2 regions of the Anaerobranca gottschalkii DSM 13577 genome follow, and region 1 is predicted to be linked to the other one. Evidence: a T-box and tRNA genes for the amino acid it is inferred to sense, from the RefSeq annotation. Region 1 holds a T-box; the other holds one or more tRNA genes.

Region 1 (7,385 bases):
GGTCATACTCTGGCCATTTTTGGTTAAATACTGAGTATTCTTGACCTAATTTTTCCCAAAGTTCTTCACTAAAGTGGGGGGCAAAGGGAGCTAAGATAGTAACAAATTTTTTCAATGTGGTTTCTAAGAAAGTTAAATTGATTTTATCCACCGATGAAGTATAACTATATAAAGAGTTAACTAATTCCATCATCCTTGCAATAGAGGTGTTGAATTGGAATTTATCGGCATCTTGCCCTACTGATTTGATGGTATAATTGAGGACATAATTAAGTTCTTTTTCTTCTTTATCAAAGGAGTCTTTAGTTTCCCCAGAATTTTTTAATTCTATAAACTTATCAATGAATCTTTCAATTCTATCAAAGAATCGGGCTATTGCTTTTATACCATCATCATTCCAGGGACCACCTTCAGTGTAAGCGAAACCAAACATTAGATACATTCTAAAAACATCTGATCCATAGGTTTCAATATAGCCATCAGGGGAGATAACATTACCTTTGGATTTACTCATCCTATTTCCATCAGGTCCTAAAATTATTCCTTGATGTACCAAAGAAATAAAGGGTTCATCAAAATCTATATACCCCATATCCCTTAATGCTTTATGGATGAAGCGGGCATAGAGTAGGTGCATACAGGCATGTTCAGGACCTCCAACATATTTATCTACAGGTCCCATTTTATTAAGCCATTCTTTATTAAAAGGTTCTTTTTCATTTTTGTTATCAGGATATCTCAGATAATACCAGCTAGAATCTACAAAGGTATCTAGAGTATCTGTTTCCCTTTTAGCAGCTTTACCACAGGTAGGGCAGGTAGTATTGATAAAACCTTGATGTTTTGCTAATGGTGATTTACCATCGGGGGTGAAATCTACATCATAGGGTAATAAAACCGGTAGTTGATCTTCTGGTACTGGTACGATACCACAAGAATCACAGTAAATTATTGGAATTGGTGCACCCCAATACCTTTGTCTAGAAACTAACCAATCCCTTAAGCGATAGTTAATTCTAAATTCACCGAGATCTTTAGTCTTTAAGAAGCTTACAATAGCTTTTTTACCTTCTTCCCAATCTAAACCATTAAATTGGTCACTGTTAACTAATGTTCCCGGTCCAGTATAGGGAAGGTCATCATTTTCATCATAACCCTTTATAACCCTTACAATTGGTAGTTGATACTTAGTTGCAAATTCAAAATCCCTTTCATCATGGCCAGGTACTGCCATAACTGCACCGGTACCGTAGGTAGCTAATACGTAGTCTCCTATCCAAATAGGAACTTCTTTACCAGTTATAGGATGGATTGCATAACTTCCGGTAAATACCCCTGTTTTTTCATGGGTAGTAGCTAACCTGTCAATTTCATTGAGTTTTTTGGTTTTTTCTTGATATTCTTCTACTAGTTCTTTGTATTCAGGTGTTGTAATTTTATCTACTAGAGGATTTTCTGGAGCTAAGACTACATAGGTTACTCCAAAGAGGGTATCTGGCCTTGTAGTAAATACTTCGAAAGTTTCTTCACTACCTTTAATTTTAAAAGTAATCTGAGCTCCTTCCGATTTCCCAATCCAATTCTTTTGCATCAACTTAGTTTTCTCAGGCCAATCTAATCCATCTAGTTTTTCTAGTAGCTCTTCAGCATAATCTGTAATTTTGAAAAACCATTGGGTTAGATTTTTCTTTGTTACCTCTGAATTACACCTTTCACATAAACCATTAACAACTTGTTCGTTAGCTAAAACTGTATTACAATCTGGACACCAGTTTACAGGAGCTTCTTTTCGATAAGCTAAACCTTTCTCATATAGTTTTAAGAAAATCCATTGGGTCCACTTATAATAATCGGGGTTACATGTGATGATTTCATAATCCCAATCAAACATTGCCCCCATATTTTTTAATTGGATTTCCATTGTTCGGATATTTTCTAAAGTGGAATCTTGTGGGTGAATACCGGTTTTAATAGCATAATTTTCTGCAGGGAGTCCAAAGGCATCAAAGCCCATAGGTTGAAATACTTCAAATCCCTGTAATCTTTTTAAACGGGCCCAGGAATCCGTTACCCCATAGTTGTACCAATGGCCAACATGTAGTTTACTGCCAGAGGGGTAGGAGAACATTTCTAAACAATACAGTTTTTTATCAACCCTATCTTTGTTGAATTTATAAAGTTTTGTTTCTTCCCATTTCTTTTGCCACTTTTGATCAATATGTACTCCGTATTTAGACATGTTTTGTTCACTCCTTTATAAAATATTTTGGTATATGTAAATAAAAAACCTTTCATCTCTAATATAGAGACGAAAGGATATTTCCGTGGTACCACTCTATTTGGATATATTTAATATATATCCCACTCATAAACCTATAACGGGGTTAACCGCAATCCCTTACTTAAGGTTCAGGGATTGATCTCAGGGACGAGTTCAGCTTATTTGATACACCCTTTTCCACCAACTAGGGCTCTCTTTAGTATCATGATAAACTTACTACTTCCCGTCTTAGAATTTATCAATATTTGTTGTTAATATATTATAAATATTTTTTATTATTAAGTCAAGGTTTTTAGGAATTTATTTTTCTGAAGCTTCTTGACGGGCTTTCCATTCCCTTAATCTCAGTTTTGCATCTAGTTGTTTTTTTCTGAGGCGGATGGATTTTGGAGTCACTTCTACTAGTTCATCCTCTGCAATAAATTCTAAGGCTTGTTCTAAACTTAACTGAGTATAAGGTGTTAATTGAATGGCATCATCGGAACCACTAGCCCTAATATTTGTCAATTGTTTCTTTTTGCAAACATTGACATCTATATCGTTGGCTTTTGCATTTTCACCAACTACCATACCGGCGTAGACTTTGGTTTGGGGAGGAATAAACAATCTTCCTCTAGCTTGAGCTTGATATAAACCATAGGGAGTGGATTCACCGGTTTCCGATGCCACCAATGATCCTCTAGTTCTATAACTAATTTCCCCTTTATATGGTTCATAACCTTCAAAAATATGGCTTATAATTCCATTACCTTTTGTATCAGTTAATAATTCAGAGCGATACCCTATTAAGCCCCTAGCTGGTACTAAAAATTCAAGCCTTACCTGTTCAGGTGAAAGGTTTACCATATCTAACATAACACCTTTTCTTCTACCTAACTTCTCAATAACAGTTCCACTAAATTCTTGGGGAACATCGATAGTAACTTTTTCTATTGGCTCATGTTTTACACCATCTATTTCTTTAAAGATTACTTGAGGTTTACTTACTTGAAATTCGTAACCTTCCCGTCGCATAGTTTCAATTAGAATGGAAAGATGAAGTTCTCCACGGCCTTTAACTTCAAAACTATCTGTTTGATCGGTTTCTTCAACCCGTAAACTTACATTGGTTTCCAGTTCTTTTAAAAGTCTTTCCCGAAGGTGGCGGGAAGTTACAAATTTTCCTTCTAAACCTGCGAAAGGACTGTTGTTTACTGAAAAGGTCATAGAAATAGTTGGTTCATCTATTTTAATAAAGGGAAGGGGTTGGGGATTTTCTAAATCAGCCACTGTTTCCCCAATATTTATTGGTTGAAGTCCACTTATTGCATAAATATCTCCAAATCTAGCTTCTTGTACTTCTACTTTATTGAGGCCTTGATAAGTGTATATTTTGCCAATTTTTTGTTGGGTATTACAATTGGGAGAACACACAGTTACAGCTTGACCAGGTTTTAAAATACCATTGACTAATTTTCCTACAGCTATTCGGCCCACAAATTCATTATACTCAATAGATGTTACCATCAATTGTAGTGGACTTTCTTCCCCTTGGGGAGGATTGACTATATCTATTAACAAATCAAATAAAGGTTTTAAATCAGTACCTTTTTTATGGGGATCTAAAGATGCCCAGCCTTCAACGGCACTGCAATATATAACTGGGAATTCTAATTGATCTTCATCGGCATCTAAACTTATAAATAAATCTAGGACCTCATCCACAACTTCCAATGGTCTGGCTCCTGGCCTATCCACTTTATTAACTACTACTATTGGCTTTAAATTTAAATCTAAAGCTTTTTTTAACACAAATTTTGTTTGGGGCATAGGTCCTTCAAAGGCATCAACTACTAACAAGATGTTATCAACCATCTTTAACGTTCTTTCTACTTCTCCGCCGAAATCAGCGTGTCCAGGAGTATCTACGATATTGATTTTAACTCCGTTATAAAAGATGGAAGTGTTTTTGGCTAGTATCGTAATACCCCTTTCCCTTTCTAAACTGTTAGAATCCATAATCCGTTCTGCTACCTGCTGATTTTCTCTAAAAACACCACTTTGTTTGAGCAAACAATCTACTAAAGTTGTTTTTCCATGATCTACGTGGGCAACTATAGCGACATTCCTAATATCTTCTCTAATATTCATAGCTTCAATCCTTTCCATGAAGAGTACAACAGATAAAATTATATAGGATTTTTAGAGATTTGCAAGTTATCCTGAAAAATTATTTCTACTTGTAGGACTTGAGATAGGTAATATAGAAATTATAATATAGACAGTTAATGAAATCAATGAAGAATAAATAACAACAGGTATATCTTTAAATCTTATAATCTCAGTTAATCCTAATAGGGCCGTGGTAGCACCTATTAACATTCCCCCTAAAGCCCCATATTTATTACCATTTTTCCAAATAAGGCCCCCAATAACAGGGATAAAAACACCTGCTGTATACATAGTATAGGCATAGATCAATGCTGATATTATGCTAGGTAAGAGTAGGGCAATCAATAAAGAAATTAAACCTATTGCAAGGGTAGAAAAGCTGGAATATCTAACTAATTTTTTGTCATTTAGGTCTCCTTTGTTAAACTTTAAAAATAAATCATTAATTAAGTGGGAGGTACCAGCACATAAAAGGGAATCCGCTGTAGACATTACAGCTGCCATAATAGATGCTAAAACAATTCCTCCTAATATTGGAGGAAAAACTTCAATTACCAACAATGGTATAGCTGCTCTAGGATTCTCTAAGTTTGGAAATAAAATTTGGGAAACCATACCAGCTAATACTGGAAAAAAAGAAACTATTATTAATAGTATTCCAGCAGCTATACTGGAACTTTGGGCGGTTTCTTTATTATTAGCGGAAAATAGCCTCTGAATAAAATCTTGTCCGATAAGGGTGTACATTACAGTAGGCAAAAGAATCCAAGTTATTGAACTAATACCTATGCTTGTTATATCTAAATAACTGTTATCTTGAAAATGTTGTACAAGGGAGGAAAAACCATCAATTTTTATTAACGCTAAAATTGCTCCTAAAATAATTCCTCCTCCAGCGATAATTATTTGAACAAAATCAGTAATAGTTACACCCCACATACCTGATATAGCCGTGTAAATGATAAATATTAATGTGGCAAAAATTGCCCCTGTCAAAGGATTAAAACCTAAGATTACCATAATTCCTTCGGCAGCCTTTACTTGGGCTGCTAAAATACCAATAATTGCTGTTAGTGAAAGTATTGCTGTTATATATTTTATAGAACTGGAATTATATCTCTTTTCTAAGTAGTCAGAAATAGTTGTTAAAGATAAAGCCCTTAACTTTGAAGCAAAAAATAAACCTAAAAGGATTAATCCTATACCTGTAGATAATCCATACCAAATACCAGCTAATCCTGTTAAATATCCTTGTTCTCCACTTCCAAGAATAAATCCTCCACCTAAGTGGGTAGCCGCTAAAGTAGAAGTACATAAAATAAAACCTAAAGATCTTCCCGCCAATAAAAAATCTGATAATGTTTTAATTTTTTTTGAATAAAATACGCCAAATAGAAACATAGCACTTAAGTAAAATAACATGATAAATTTAATAAGATTCATAAAAAAACCTCCTAACAAGATAATTTTACTTTAATAATTTAACACTTTAATATATTAAAGTAAAATCCTTTTTAGGAGTATTTTGGGTAAAATAGGTTGTATTTTTAGAATTACACTAAAAATACTTCAACTTTCTTTCTTTTTCTAAAAAATTCTTTGTTTTTAAAAGGGAAACCACCGAAAGGGAATGGATGATTTTTTCTTCAGCTATTAATTTATCTAGTTCCTTTAAAGGAACTTCTACTATTTGAATATCTTCTGTATCGTCTAACTTTTGAACTGCTACCTTTTCACAGTCGGTGAATAAGAAAATATGGCATAGGTTATTTTGAATTGCTGGATTTGGAGCTACTTTTCCTAAAGAAATTATTTTTCCTTTGTATCCCGTTTCTTCTAATAATTCCCGCTGGGCAGTTTGTTCAGGTTCTTCTCCCGGATCAACTACTCCACCAGGTGTTTCTAAAGTATAGGAGTCTAGTCCATGGCGATATTGTTTAACTAGTACTAAATTATTATCTCTAGTGATAGCTACAACATTAACCCATTGGGGAAAAAGGACACAATAAAAGTTGTGGGTTCCTAAGTGTGGGTGAGAACTGTTTTTTTCCACAAGGGTGATAAATTGATTAGAATAAATTGTTTTTGTAGAATTTAGTTTCCATGACATTTTTATACCCCCTTAGAGTTTAATTACTTTATTCTTCAATCTTATCTTTGATTTCTTCGAGACTACATTTATTTGAGATACATCCTAAAGTATGTTTAATTTCCCAGTGGATAAGTACGCTGAGTCCACCCCTTAAAATGACTATAGATCCTAAAATGAGGATATCATCTAAACTCCTGACAATTATAGTTCTTAAAATTTCACCTGCTAAGGCGAATTCTAAGCCAAGGGCTAAACCTCTAGCTAGACCTAACCGTAATTTTTCTTCTGGTTTAAATAATGAGAAGAAATAACCTATTAAAACTATAACGGAAACTAATGAGATTACTATGGCAGTAAAAGCTTCTAAAATGATCGATAGAAAAATTATTCCTTCATGGATGATATGGGCAAAAAGGTCCATTAAATATTCCTCCCTTATACTTTTGTCCTTATACTTTTGTTTTATTAGTTTTTGTATTAAGGGAGGAATTATAAGTTAAAAGTTATTTTTAAAGGCACTACCACCGGTGTAATTAAATAATCGACCTTGATATGTTTTTCGTTGTTCCATCTGCCATTCAATTGCTTCCTTTATTTTCCACCAGCTCGTTTGCCAATTGCAGTTTTCAGAGATTTCTTTCGGTGCCCTTCCAATTAGCCTTTGAATAGTAATTTTAGGGTCTAAGTGCTCTAAAAAGGCAATGACCCTGCGAATATATTCATCCATGGAAATAAGGGAAAATTGGTTATTTAAAAATTGTTGTTCCATAATGGTCCCTTTAACTATAAAGAGGGAGTGGAGTTTTACTTGATTTATTTTTAATGCAGATAAAATTTTAGCCCCTTCTATAGCATCTGTAA
Region 2 (7,385 bases), on a different contig from region 1:
AGTTTGGTAGCAGGTTTTATAGCTTCATATTTTGAAGGCCACTCTTTAGAAAAGTGCTGTCAATATGCTTTAGCAGTTGCTGCATACACATTAGAGTTTAACGACACCGTAGCCTATGATTTAAGTTGGGCCAAAATACAGACAATATTGGGGGAATAGAAGATGAATTTATCAATTAGTCCAAAAGTAAAAAAAGCTTTAGAGGAAAAGAGGCCTGTGGTGGCATTAGAAAGTACAATAATATCCCATGGCATGCCTTATCCTAAAAATTATCAAACAGCTTTAGAAGTAGAAGAGATAGTTAGGGAAAATGGTGCTACCCCTGCTACAATTGCTATTATTGGTGGTACTATAAAAGTAGGTTTATCAGCGGAAGAAATTGATTATTTAGCTAAAACACCGGGAGTTTACAAAGTAAGTAGAAGGGATTTACCATTTATTGTTGCTACAGGTAAAGATGGTGCTACTACCGTATCGGGAACAATGATTGTAGCAGCTATGGCGGGGATAAAAGTTTTTGCTACAGGGGGTATAGGTGGTGTCCATATCGAAGGGGAAAACACCATGGATATATCTGCCGATTTAACAGAATTAGGTCAAACGAATGTAGCGGTGGTTTGTGCAGGGGTAAAATCTATTTTAGATATCGGCAGAACTTTAGAATACCTTGAAACCTTAGGTGTTCCCGTTATTACTTATAAATCCAGTGAATTTCCTGCCTTTTTTAGTTCTAAAAGTGGATATTCCTCTCCACTTACTACCGATAAAATAGAAGATATTGCTCAAACCATTAAGACAAAATACCACTTAGGGTTAAAAGGTGGGGTAGTTATAGCAAATCCAATTCCTGAAGAATTTGATTTTGATGGAGAAATTATCGGGAAGGCTATTAGGGAAGCTTTAAGTGAATGTAAAGAAAAAAATATAACAGGAAAAGAAGTTACACCCTTTTTACTTCAAAAAATTGTAGATATAACAGGTGGTAAAAGTTTAGAATCTAACATTGCCTTAGTGAAAAATAATGCTAAATTGGCAGCTCAAATAGCAAAACTGCTTTAGTAACAGGAGGTAAAAATAATGGAAAATATCTTCCAAAGGGAAGTAATTTCAGAGGGGATTAATCTTTATCTGTATCAAACGGAAAAGTATAAAACTGTGGCCTTTCGAGTTTTTCTTTACAACAAAGCCGATGAAGATATTACAAAAACAGCCTTAATTCCCTTTGTTTTAGCTAGGGGAACGGAAAATTATCGGGATAATTTAACAATAAGGAGAAATTTAGCCCATTTATATGGTGCCCAGTTAGCCAGTGGTGTTACTAGGCGTGGTGATGCTATTTTATTAGATTTTAGATTGGAAATGGTCAATCCTAAATTTGTGGAAGAAAAAAATTATTTAGTAAAGGGATTAGATATATTAAAAGAAGTAATTTTTAATCCTTTAACAATAGATGAAGGATTTAATCCCCTTTATGTAGACGGGGAAAAAGAAAATATTAAAAATAGGATCTTAGCGGTATTAAATGATAAAGGAAGATATGCCTTCGAACGGGCAGTGCAGTTAATGTGTCCTAACGATCCTTATCGCTTTTTTAAGTATGGTAAATTAGAAGATTTACCTGGAATTAATCCTAAAAACCTTTATCAAAAATATAGAGGGATTGTGGAAAATTGTCCTATAGATATTTTTGTGGTGGGAGATTTTGAAAAAGAAGAGCTAATCGGAATTATTAAAGAGAAATTTAATTATCCTAGAAAAGGGGTACAGAGGATAGAAAAACCGAAAAGGGTAGAATTTCTAGGATATAAAGAAGAAGTAGAGGAAATGGAAGTGAACCAAGGGAAATTGGTAATGGGTTTGAAAACCCCGATTACCCTAGAACATCCTTTATACCCTGCCCTATTGATGTACAATGGTATATTAGGGGCCTATCCCCATTCCAAATTATTTAAAAATGTCAGAGAAAATGCCAGCTTAGCCTATTATGCCGGTTCTAACTTAGAAAGTTTAAAAGGATTAGTATTTATCTTTGCAGGGATTGAACCTAAAACCTACCACCAAACTGTCGAAATAATTAAAGGACAGTTAGAGGATATGAAAAATGGTAATATTTCAGAAAAAGAATTCCAGTACACATACGTAAGTTTAGAGAATGGTTTATTGGAAACCTATGATGAAGTTGGTGGCCAGATAGGGTACTTTGTAGATGGGAAATTAGTAGGTAAAACAATAACGATACCGGATTTGCTTGAAAAGTTAAAAAGGGTAAAGGTAGAGGATGTAGTGGAAGTTGCAAAAAGTGTGGAACTAGAGTTGATTTATTTCCTTAAGGGAAAGGGTGATTAAAATGGCTGTCCAAACCTTAGAATTTAAAGAGGTACAAGAAAAAGGTTATAAATGGGAAATGGATAATGGCCTAACGGTATTTTACCTTCCTAAACCTAAATTTAAAAAAACCTTTGGGGTTTTTGCCACTAACTATGGGGCAGTGGATTTTGCTGAAGATAACTTTCCACCGGGAATTGCCCACTTTTTAGAACATAAGTTATTTGAAGAACCCCATGGTAATATAGAAGAGGAATTTGCTAAATTAGGGGTTACCGTTAACGCCTTTACTACCCATATCCATACTTGCTACTTCTTTTCTGCTACAGGGAATTTCTATCCCGCCCTTGAACTGTTATTAAACTTTGTTCAAGCTCCCCATTTTACAGAGGAAAATGTTAAAAAAGAACAAGGGATTATTACCCAAGAAATAGAAATGTATCGGGATGATCCTACTTGGGTCGTTTACTTAAATCTCTTAAAAGCCCTTTATCCTAATCATCCAGTAAGTAAAGATATTGCAGGGACCGTTGATGATATTATGAAAATAACTCCAGAAATGTTATATAATTGTTATAACAAGTTTTACAATCCCCGTAATATGGTGTTGTTGGTGGCAGGGGACTTAGATCTAAATAAATTAAGGGAATTTATCGAAGAAAATCAAAAGGAAAAAGGATTTGGTGAGAAATACAAATACATCCGAAGTATACCCTATGATCCCTTTATCCCAAATAAAAAATTGGTGGAAGAAAAAATGGAAGTAGCTAGACCTATACTTTGTTTAGGATTTAAAGACAAAGATGTCGGACAAAAGGGAAAAGATCTATTTAAAAAGGAAATTGCTACACTATTGTTAATGGAAACTATTTTAGGTAGGGGATCTAAACTATATAATAGCTTATATGATGAAGGGATAATAGACAGTAGTTTCGGTGTGGAGTACACCGCTGAAGACGGCTTTGGACATACGATTTTATCTTTAGAAACCGATGATCCCCAAGGCTTTGTTGAAAGGTTGGAATTAGAAATTGAGAAAATCAAAGAACAGGGTCTAGATAAAGAAGAGTTTTTGTTAAATAAAAGAAAATTAGAGGGTCTTAATTTAATGGAATTAAATTCTATGGAAAATGTAGTATTAGGTTTTATGGGAGATTATTTTAGAGATTGTAATTATTTTGATAGGGTAGAGGCAATCAGGGAAGTTACCTTTGAAGATGTTCAACAAAGATTAGTAGAACATTTAGATTTTAAAATGAGTGCTATTTCAATAATTAACAATGGCATCTTGACAAAGAAAGGGTAAATATGATAATATAAATTTTGCAAGTGCCGAAGTGGCGGAATTGGCAGACGCACTTGACTCAAAATCAAGCGGCCACAAACCGTGCCGGTTCGAGTCCGGCCTTCGGCACCAATAAAATCTACAGAAAGGTTAAAGGGTTTGCATTTGCAAACCCTTTTTTGTAACTGTACTACCAAGTGTGTTGACAATCTTTGCATTTATATTCTTTTTCTAAGCTTCCTCTAAAATAGAAACCGAAAATTCCATGGACATTTTCTTTTGCTTCAAGTTTTTCAACGGATGTACTTTGGCATTTAGGGCATTGGATGTTATTCTCAGTTTTAACTTCCATAAAAATTCCCCCTTAATTAGAAGTTTGTATATATATTATATACAAAAATTTAGAAAATTAAAACAAAAATTTGTAATATTTGTAGGAACAAAATTACAAGATTTATCGTCTAATTATTATCTAATTATGGGGTTTTTTAAGTAATATAAAGTAAATTGGTTTACAGGAGGTTCTAAAGAGTGGATCCTTTATTAGAGAAAAAAATAGTTGAAGGCCTTAAAAAAGGTGAACTTTCCAGTTTTGAAGAGTTTGTTAAATATTATCAAAGGGATATATATAATATTGCCCTTAGATTTTTAAATAATGAACAGGACGCCCTAGATGTTACACAGGAAATTTTTTTAAAGGTATTAAAGAAGATAGATTCTTTTCAAGGTAATAGTAAACTTTCTACTTGGTTATATAGAATAACTATTAATTATTGCAAGGATTATGTAAAAAAATACTATAAACATACCAATTTATATATAGATAAAGGAATAGATGGGGAAGAAGGAGAAATTTATTACCAACTACCCAGTGATGAAGGAGAGCCTTCTATGGTTTTAGAAGAAAAACTAAAGAAAGAGGCTTTGTATAAATGTATAGAACTATTGGAACCTGAATTCAAAGAGGTAATAATTTTAAAATATATTAACCAATTATCCTATGGAGAGATGGGAGAAATTTTAAACATTCCCGAAGGAACTGTAAAATCTAGATTACATCGGGGAAGATTAAATTTAGCAAAACTTTTAAAAGAACGGGAACTTTTATAACCAAATTTTCGTCTAAATTTTAAAAGGTGGTGATACCATGGAATATAAAGATTGGGATGAGTTAAAAAAGGTTGATCAGATGTTAAAAAATATGGAAAAGGTAGAAGTGCCTATAGATTTAACTGCAAGAATAGTTAAAAGGGCAAAGGAACAAGGACTTATCGATAAAAAACCTAAGAAAAGAACTTTCTCAACCCTTGTATCTCCTATATCAAGATTGTCTAAAATTTCTTTAACTGCTGCTTGTATATTATATCTAATATTATCTATAAATTTACTAGGTTTAAATTTCTGGGGACCTACTACTGTTTTGGAAAAATCAGGACAGTATGAAATTGCTAGAAAAAATTTAGCCATTGATGGGGTAGAAGATTACTCACAAATAGAATCTGAAATAGAGAATACCAATATTGTAACTAAAGAAAAGGATGTAGATACTAATATAATTATTTTTCTTTTAGCTACGGGACTTTCTATACCTTATTTAATAGAAGTAATAAAAATAAAGAAAAACCTTTAAAAGTTCATCGGCTTTTAAAGGTTTTCTTCTGTTTTTGGTGTATAATATACATATAGCTATGGGTTTAAGGAGAGTGAAAAATGATGAAAAAAGCGGTAATAATTGATGGTAATAGTTTAATATACAGGGCCTTTTTTGCCTTGCCATTATTACAAACATCTAAAGGTGAATATACCAATGGACTTTATGGTTTTACAACTATGTTATTTAAAGTTATAGAAGAAGAAAAACCAGATTATATCGCTGTGGCTTTAGATAAAGGTAAGAAAAATTTTAGACATGAAACCTTTCCTGAATACAAAGGTCATCGTCCCAAAATGCCTGTAGAACTTATAGGACAATTTAAGTTACTTAAAGAAATGCTAGAACTGATGAAAATTAATTATTTTGAATTAGATAACTATGAAGCCGATGATATCATAGGCACCTTTGCCCAAAGGGCAAAAGAACAAGGTTACTATACCCTTATAGTCAGTGGTGATAGAGATGTTTTACAGCTAGTAGACCAAAATGTCGATGTAATGTTAACTAAAAAAGGAATTAGCCAAACTATAAAGTATGACGAGAAAAGTTTAGAAAAGGAATTTGGTATTTCTTCTAAAATGTTAATTGATGTAAAGGCACTTATGGGTGATACTTCTGACAACATTCCAGGTGTTAAAGGAGTAGGGGAAAAAACAGCTCTTAAACTAATTCAAACCTTTGGCTCTTTAACAGAAGTCTATAATAACCTTGATAAAGCAGGGGGACCTAAATTAAGGGAAAACTTAGAGAAAGATAAAGAAATGGCCTTTATTAGCCAAAAATTAGCTAAAATCAAATTAGATGTACCTTTAGATTTTGAATTTAACAACTTAACCCTTAAAGACTTTGACCAAGGTTTATTAGCTTTTTTTAGAAGGGTAGAATTTAATAGTTTAATTCCAAAAATTAATATTTTAGTTGATGAACAGGAAAATGATTTTGAAGTAAAAGAAGGCAAACTAAATATTAAAGAATTGTTAGGTAATGAGTATGGGATTCTTTGGCAAGGAGATATCCTCTATATTGGTAGTTATGATGAATTTTACAAAACCACTGACTTTGAAAAGATAAAAGAAATACTTGAAAATGAGGAAGTTAAAAAAATCTGTTTTGATTATAAAAATCTATTACATAAATCTAAAGAAAGTGGCATTGAAGTAAAAGGGGTAATTTTTGATACTCTATTAGCCGCTTATCTTCTAGAGCCAGATAAAAGTAGTTATTCTATCGAGGATTTAGCCCAAAATTACTTAAATTTTTCCTTAAATAGTGAAGATTTTGAAAGAAAAGCTAGTTTGTTACCTATAATCTATCTTGAACAACGGAATCGAATTGAGGCTATGGGTGGAGAATTTTTGCTATATCAAATAGAAATGCCTTTAAGTAAAGTATTATGTGATATGGAACGGGAAGGAATTCATGTAGATAAAGATTATTTAGAAAAGTTAAGTAAAGAGTTTGATGAGCAATTGGGGATATTACAAGAAAAAATCTGGAGTTATTCTAAAGAAAAATTTAACATAAATTCACCTAAACAATTGGGAACAGTGTTATTTGAAGAGTTAAACCTTCCCCCCCTTAAAAAAACTAAGACCGGATACTCTACAGATGTTACGGTGTTAGAGGGGCTTAAAGAAGCTCATCCTATTATTGATTATTTATTACAATATAGAACTTTGGCGAAATTAAAATCTACCTATGCCGATGGTTTAATAGCTTTAATAAAAGAAGATGGCAAACTTCACACTACCTTTAACCAGACTATAACAGCAACAGGAAGACTTTCTAGTACAGAACCTAATTTACAAAATATACCAATAAGGTTGGAGGAAGGGAAAAAAATCCGAAAAGCCTTTATTGCCCCTGAAGGCTATACGTTACTTTCCTTTGATTACTCCCAAATTGAGCTGAGGATTTTAGCCCATATGTCAGGGGATAGTAATTTAATTGAAGGTTTTTTAAAGGGACAGGATGTCCACCAAAGAACTGCTTCTGAGGTTTTTGGTGTTCCATTAGCACAGGTAACTGAACAACAGCGTAGACATGCAAAGGCCGTTAACTTTGGAATAGTTTATGGAATGAGTGATTTTGGATTAGCCCAAAGCCTTTCTATCCCGAGAA

The links. A T-box is a leader RNA that pairs with one kind of tRNA and senses whether it is charged. The one in region 1 lies ahead of leuS (leucine--tRNA ligase), so its partner is inferred to be a tRNA-Leu.
Region 2: it encodes a tRNA-Leu, which carries the amino acid that the T-box ahead of leuS (leucine--tRNA ligase) is inferred to sense. The anticodon was not compared.

What each region holds. Positions count from the first base shown of each region.
Region 1 covers NZ_FOIF01000045.1:2,478-9,862, forward strand. The annotation lists gene leuS (leucine--tRNA ligase) at 1-2,239, opposite strand, end outside; T-box leader at 2,302-2,520, opposite strand; gene typA (translational GTPase TypA) at 2,582-4,411, opposite strand; gene BMX60_RS09370 (sodium:solute symporter family protein) at 4,478-5,875, opposite strand; gene BMX60_RS09375 (NUDIX hydrolase) at 5,991-6,542, opposite strand; gene BMX60_RS09380 (DUF1622 domain-containing protein) at 6,571-6,945, opposite strand; gene mnmL (tRNA modification radical SAM protein MnmL/YtqA) at 7,021-7,385, opposite strand, start outside.
Region 2 covers NZ_FOIF01000006.1:35,505-42,889, forward strand. The annotation lists gene BMX60_RS03135 (carbohydrate kinase) at 1-159, shown strand, start outside; gene BMX60_RS03140 (pseudouridine-5'-phosphate glycosidase) at 163-1,059, shown strand; gene yfmF (EF-P 5-aminopentanol modification-associated protein YfmF) at 1,078-2,346, shown strand; gene yfmH (EF-P 5-aminopentanol modification-associated protein YfmH) at 2,348-3,631, shown strand; tRNA gene BMX60_RS03155 (tRNA-Leu) at 3,657-3,742, shown strand; gene BMX60_RS12000 (hypothetical protein) at 3,801-3,962, opposite strand; gene BMX60_RS03160 (RNA polymerase sigma factor) at 4,142-4,720, shown strand; gene BMX60_RS03165 (hypothetical protein) at 4,758-5,240, shown strand; gene polA (DNA polymerase I) at 5,321-7,385, shown strand, end outside.